2 regions of the Arthrobacter sp. SD76 genome follow, and region 2 is predicted to be linked to the other one. Evidence: riboswitches for the same ligand, from Rfam matches in the RefSeq annotation. Region 2 holds a riboswitch; the other holds the start of a gene.
What was found. A riboswitch is a leader RNA that binds a small molecule or an ion and turns the genes downstream of it on or off. The one in region 2 is predicted to bind glycine.
Positions count from the first base shown of each region.

Region 1: linked by a shared signal. The riboswitch ahead of gcvP (aminomethyl-transferring glycine dehydrogenase) and the one ahead of gcvP (aminomethyl-transferring glycine dehydrogenase) in region 2 are both predicted to bind glycine.

Region 1 covers NZ_JBNBLR010000001.1:3,308,764-3,311,967, forward strand. The annotation lists gene gcvP (aminomethyl-transferring glycine dehydrogenase) at 1-1,768, opposite strand, end outside; glycine riboswitch at 1,952-2,049, opposite strand; gene ACPEE0_RS16000 (TetR/AcrR family transcriptional regulator) at 2,141-2,677, opposite strand; partial or broken gene ACPEE0_RS16005 (MFS transporter) at 2,762-3,204, shown strand, end outside.
Region 2 covers NZ_JBNBLR010000001.1:3,672,426-3,675,629, reverse strand. The annotation lists gene gcvP (aminomethyl-transferring glycine dehydrogenase) at 1-1,838, opposite strand, end outside; glycine riboswitch at 1,999-2,099, opposite strand; partial or broken gene ACPEE0_RS17790 (hypothetical protein) at 2,306-3,114, shown strand; gene ACPEE0_RS17785 (LamB/YcsF family protein) at 3,098-3,204, shown strand, end outside.

The DNA of each region.
Region 1 (3,204 bases), 360 kb from region 2:
GACCCTCACCACGGGAGCGGTGGTAGCCGCGGATCGCCAGCAGGCCCGCGAGCTCGCCCTGGGACCCCGCGTTGGGCTGGATGGACACCTGGTCATACCCGGTGATCTCGGCCAAATCAGCCTCCAGGCCAGTGATCAGCTCACGCCAGCCCTCGGTCTGCGAATCCGGGGCGAACGGATGGATCGAAGCGAACTCCGGCCACGAAATGGCCTCCATCTCGGCCGTAGCGTTCAGCTTCATCGTGCACGAGCCCAGCGGGATCATGGTTCGGTCCAACGCCAGGTCCCGGTCCGACAACTTCCGGATATACCGCAGCAACTGGGTCTCCGACCGGTGCGTATTGAACACCGGATGCTGCAGGAAGGAGGAGGTGCGTTCGACGGCGGAGTCGAGTGCAAAGGCTCCGGTGGAGCCCACTGCCTCGCCGCCGAAAACGGACGCGACGGCGGCGACGGTCGACGTCGTCGTGGTTTCGTCCACGGAAATACCCACGGTATCGGCGTCGATGAAACGCAGGTTGATGCCCTTGGCCTCCGCGGCAGCGACAACCTCCGCTCCCCTGCCGGGGACACGGACCGTGACGGTGTCGAAGAAGGAACCGTGCAGGACCTCCGCGCCGGAAGCCTTCAGGGAAGCTGCCAGCGTGCGGGCGTGGCGGTGCGCGGTCTGCGCGATGGCTTTCAGTCCCTCGGGACCGTGGTAAACGGCGTACATCGAAGCGACGATGGCCAGCAGTGCCTGGGCGGTGCAGATGTTGGACGTGGCCTTCTCGCGGCGGATGTGCTGCTCGCGGGTCTGCAGGGCCAGGCGGTAGGCGGGGACACCGGCGTCGTCCTTGGACACCCCCACCAGGCGGCCGGGCATGGAACGCTCCAGGCCCTTCTGGACTGCCATGTACGCGGCGTGCGGGCCGCCATAGAACAGCGGGACGCCGAAGCGCTGGGCGGAGCCGACGGCGATATCCGCACCCTGCTCACCGGGAGGGGTGATCAGGGTCAGCGCCAGCAGGTCAGCCGCGACGGTCACGAGCGCGCCGCGCTCCTTGGCCTGCGCGATCACTGCCGAGTGGTCGAACACCCGGCCCGAGGCACCAGGCTGCTGCAGGACCACACCGTTGATGGCACCGTCCGGCAGGCCTGCAGACAGGTCGGCGATTTCCACCTCGAAGCCCAGGGCTTCCGCGCGGCCCTTCACAATGGCGATGGTCTGGGGCAGGCAATCGGCGTCCAGGACCGTCTTGCCGTCCCGGGCATCCTTGTTCTTGTTGGCCCGGCGCATCATGAGGACGGCCTCGGCCACGGCGGTGGCTTCATCCAGCAGGGACGCGTTGGCGATGGGCAGTCCAACCAGGTCCTGGACCATGGTCTGGAAATTCAGGAGCGCCTCAAGCCGGCCCTGCGAAATCTCGGGCTGGTACGGGGTGTAGGCGGTGTACCAGGCCGGGGATTCAAGGATGTTGCGGCGGATCACCGGCGGCGTCACGGTGTCGTAGTAACCCTGCCCGATCATCTGGACAGCAGTCCTGTTCTTGGCCGCAAGCTTGCGCAGCTCGGCGAGCGCCTCCACCTCGCTCAGTGCCGGGGACAGTTTCAGCGGCGTATCCTGCCGGATATCCTTGGGCACGGCCCGGTCAACCAGGGCATCCACGGTGTCGTAACCGACGGCCTTGAGCATGGCGCTGACATCGGCCTGGCGGCGGGCACCAATGTGCCGGTCAACGAAAGTGGCGGTGGCAGGGGCCGGGGAAACGGTCACGGGGAACTCCATGAGTCAGGCGGCGCAGGGTACGCCGCAGCGATTCGGGTTCCTCCCCGCTCTGTATTGGACCTGAGAGTTTCCGCGTTGCCAGCTTGCGCATGGCCCCGCTTGCACCGTCGGTGAACACAACAGCCCCGGGTTTCCCGCACTGCGGGTCACCCAGGCGGACTGCCTGCTGCTTTCCAGAGGCGCCTCGCCGCGGCGGTACATGGGCCTGTGAGATTCCTGGGGAGGGTTTGCTCCTACGGCGCCTGCTGTACTATCCGGCAGAACTCTCCCGCCGCAGATCAAAGGCTATTCATTTGGGTTGCTGCGGGGGCCGGTGACAGCTCCCACAGCTCCCAATTGTCCTACGCCACCGCGGCTGGGGCAAATGGCCGGCTACCGCCGCAGGCGTTCCAAGGCTGCCAGCAATTCGTCCACATCCGCGGCCGCACCGCCCGGCGGTACCGGCCCCACAGACAGCATGGCGTTGAAGTAGAGCCCATCCCCCATGTACAGCACTGCTTTGGCCAGGGCCGGGCCGACATCGGCCGCGATCTCGTCGAGCCAGCGCTGCTGGATCGCTGCAAACCGGCGGCGCGTTTCCTCGTGCGCCACCTCCGCCAGGCGGGTTGCCGCGACGATCGCGCGGTCCAGCGGGGTGTCGGCCCAGACGGATGTACGGATGAAGTAGGCCGCAGCCCCCTCCCCGGCGGCTGCCATCGCATCGGCGTCGGCTCCCGCCAGCCCGTCCAGCCGGTCCAGCAGCACCTGGATCAGGGCTTCCTTGTTCGGGAAGTGGTACAGCAGCCCGCCTTTGGACACTCCGGCCTTCGCCGCGACGGCGTCCAGGGTTGCCGCGCGCTCCCCCACCTCAATCAGGAGGGCTTCAAAGGCGTCAAGGACCGCTTCACGGGCTACGGGCTTTCGGGGCATGCGTCTAATCATGCCCGTTGGAACGGTGGCCCCTCCAACCGGACCGGATTCGTAACTATACCGTCTGGACGGTATAGTTATCGCATGACAACTTCCGCAGCAACCACCAGGACCCCGACGGCACCCGCCGGAGGCCCGGCCGTCCGGGCGCCCTGGCGCGACTGGCTGGCCCTGGGCTTACTGATGTTCCCGGTCCTGTTGGTTGCCGTGGACAACACCGCCCTCACCTTTGCCCTGCCCGCCATCGCCCGCGCCCTGGAACCCACCGGCGTCCAGCTCCTCTGGATCGTGGACGCCTACCCGCTGGTGCTCGCCGGCCTGCTGGTGTCCATGGGCAGCCTCGGTGATCGCATCGGCCGGCGGAAGCTGCTGATTATCGGCAGCATCGGCTTTGCCGCCCTGTCCGCGGCCACGGCTTTCGCCCCAAGCCCCGCCTGGCTGATCGCCGGCCGGGCATCCCTGGGATTCTTTGGCGCGATGCTGATGCCATCCACGCTCTCCCTGATCCGCAACATCTTTCCGCAGCC
Region 2 (3,204 bases):
GCCACCACGACGACCTTCATCCCGGCCAGCACCGCCGACGCGGCGTTGGTGCCGTGCGCGGAGGCAGGGATCAGGCACACGTTGCGCTGACCCTCACCACGGGAGCGGTGGTAGCCGCGGATCGCCAGCAGGCCCGCGAGCTCGCCCTGCGACCCCGCGTTGGGCTGGATGGACACCTGGTCATACCCGGTGATCTCGGCCAAATCAGCCTCCAGGCCCGTGATCAGCTCACGCCAGCCCTCGGTCTGCGAATCCGGGGCGAACGGATGGATCGAGGCGAACTCCGGCCACGAAATGGCTTCCATCTCGGCCGTAGCGTTCAGCTTCATCGTGCAGGAACCCAGCGGGATCATGGTGCGGTCCAACGCCAGGTCCCGGTCGGACAGCTTCCGGATATACCGCAGCAGCTGGGTCTCCGACCGGTGCGTGTTGAACACCGGATGCTGCAGGAAGTCCGAAGTGCGGAGCACGGCTGCGGGCAGCTCGAAGCCCTGCGCGTCCCCGACGGGACCGGCGCCGAAGGCGACGGCAACGGCGGACAGCGTTGCCGCCGTCGTCGTCTCATCGATGGAGACACCCACGGTGTCCTCGTCGATGAAGCGGAGGTTGATGCCCCGGGCCTCTGCGGCGGTCAGGACCTTGCGGGCCTTGCCCGGCACGCGGACGGTGAGGGTGTCAAAGAACGAATCGGTGACGAGTTCCCGGCCCACGGCCGCCAGCGCTGTGGCGAGGATCCGGGCGTTGTGGTTGACCCGCTCGGCGATGGCCTTCAGCCCGTCCGGGCCGTGGTAGACGGCGTAGAAGGACGACACGATGGCCAGCAGCGCCTGGGCGGTGCAGATGTTGGACGTGGCCTTCTCGCGGCGGATGTGCTGTTCGCGGGTCTGCAGGGCCAGACGGTAGGCGGGGGCGCCGGCGTCGTCCTTGGAGACACCGACGATGCGGCCGGGAAGCGTGCGTTCCATGCCGGTCCGGATCGCCATGTACGCGGCGTGCGGGCCGCCAAAGAACAGCGGGACGCCGAAACGCTGGGTGGAGCCGACGGCGATATCCGCACCCTGCTCACCGGGAGGGGTGATCAGGGTCAGGGCCAGCAGGTCGGCGGCAACCGTGACAAGTGCGCCGCGCTCCTTGGCCGCCGAGATGGCCGCGGACTGGTCCCAGACCCGGCCGGACACGCCGGGCTGCTGGAGGACGATGCCGTTGATGGCGCCGTCGGGAAGGCCCTTGGAAAGATCGGCGACCTCCACGTCGAAGCCCAGGGCCTCGGCCCGGCCCTGCACGATGGCGATGGTCTGTGGCAGGCAGTCGGCGTCCAGCACCGTCTTGCCGTCCTTGGCGTCCTTGTTTTTGTTGGCCCTGCGCATCAGCAGGACGGCCTCGGCAACCGCGGTGGCCTCGTCCAGCAGCGACGCGTTTGCGACCGGAAGGGCGGTCAAGTCCTGGACCATGGTCTGGAAGTTCAGGAGGGCCTCAAGCCGGCCCTGCGAAATCTCGGGCTGGTACGGGGTGTAGGCGGTGTACCAGGCCGGGGATTCCAGGATGTTGCGGCGGATCACCGGGGGTGTCACGGTGTCGTAGTAGCCCTGCCCGATCATCTGGACAGCAGTCTTGTTCCTGGCGGCGAGCCTGCGCAGTTCGGCAAGGACCTCCACCTCGCTGAGGGCCCCGCCAAGCCGGAGCGCGTGCTCCTGGCGGATGGCTCCCGGAACGGCAACGTCCACGAGCCCGTCCACGCTGTCGTAGCCGATGGCCTTGAGCATGGTGTCGACGTCGGCCTGGCGGCGCGCGCCGATATGGCGGTCGGCAAAGGCCGATGGGTTGGATTGAATCGTCATGAGGAACTCCAGGTCTGGCCGGCCACGAATGGCACGGCATGGATGGGTTCCTCCCCGCTCTGTATTGGACCTGAGAGATTCCGAGGACACCTGCTCTTGGCAGGGCACTCTTGCACCGTCGGTGAGTCCGGCAGGAAACCGGACTGCTTTCCAGAGTCGCCTCGCCGTGACGGTACATGGGCCTGAGAGATTCCTGGGGAGGATTTGCTCCTACGGCGCCTGTCCGGTGGTGGTCCGGGAGGGCTCTCCCGTCACAGCTCGAAAGGCAGTATTCAAATGTGGGTGATTCGGCTCACAAGATACACGCTGTTGCTGGCCGCTGGCAAATCGGGGCGCGGCAGCACCGTTGCAAAGGCGGTTCGGGCGGCGGGCCACGGCGCAGAAGTTAAGCATGCTTAGTGTTGATCCACTTAGGATGGAGGAGCACGGCAGCCTTCCCGCTGCAGGTCGATTTGAATGAGGTGACCATGGCCAGGCGCAGCAATCCCGCAGTACGAATCGCACAGGAAACCGCCCACAACGCGGTGTTCGACGCCGAGGGCAATCCCAAGCCCGGTGTCCACAACATGCTGCTGAAGGCGGTGGAAATCCAGCGTCCGTTCGTGGTGGCCTATGTCCGGCGGCTGCAGAAGAGGCATCCGCGTGCCACCGCCGCCCAGCTGGCCGACATCCTGGAGCGCGACTACCTGCGCGCCGTCACCGGCGGCGGGGCGGTGGTGGGTGCCACCGCCGCGGTGCCCGGTGTGGGGACGGTGGCGTCGCTGGGGCTTTCCGCTGCAGCCACTGTCGGATTCCTGGAAGCCACAGCCCTGTATGCCACCTCGCTGGCCGAACTCCACGGCATCCGGCTGACCAACCCGGAGAAGGCCAGCACCATGGTTATGGCCATCATGCTGGGTGAGGAGGGGACCGCACTCCTCAGCACACTGAGCGGCCAGGTGGCAGGCCGTGAAATGAACCCACCAGGGCCTGGGGCAGCGTGCTGTCCAAATCGTTGCCGATGCCGGGCTTCAGCAGCATCCGGAACCGGATCCAGAAGGCCTTCCTCAAGAACCTGCTTAAGCGCCAGGGCACGGCGCTGTTCGGCCGGGCCCTGCCCTTCGGGATCGGGGCGGTGGTCGGCGGAGCGGGTAACCTCATGATGGGCCGCGCCGTGGTTTCGAACGCCAAGGAAGCGTTCGGCCCGATGCCGGACACCATCCCCGGGGAGCTGACGGCAGCCGCAGCTCCTGACAAGCAGACGCTGGAAGGCAACACCTTTGGATCTCAACGCTGACCTCGGCGAATCATTCGGCTCCTGGAAGATGGGGGACGACGCTGCGATGTTCCAGCTGGTGACCAGCGCCAACGTAGCCTGCGGGTTCCA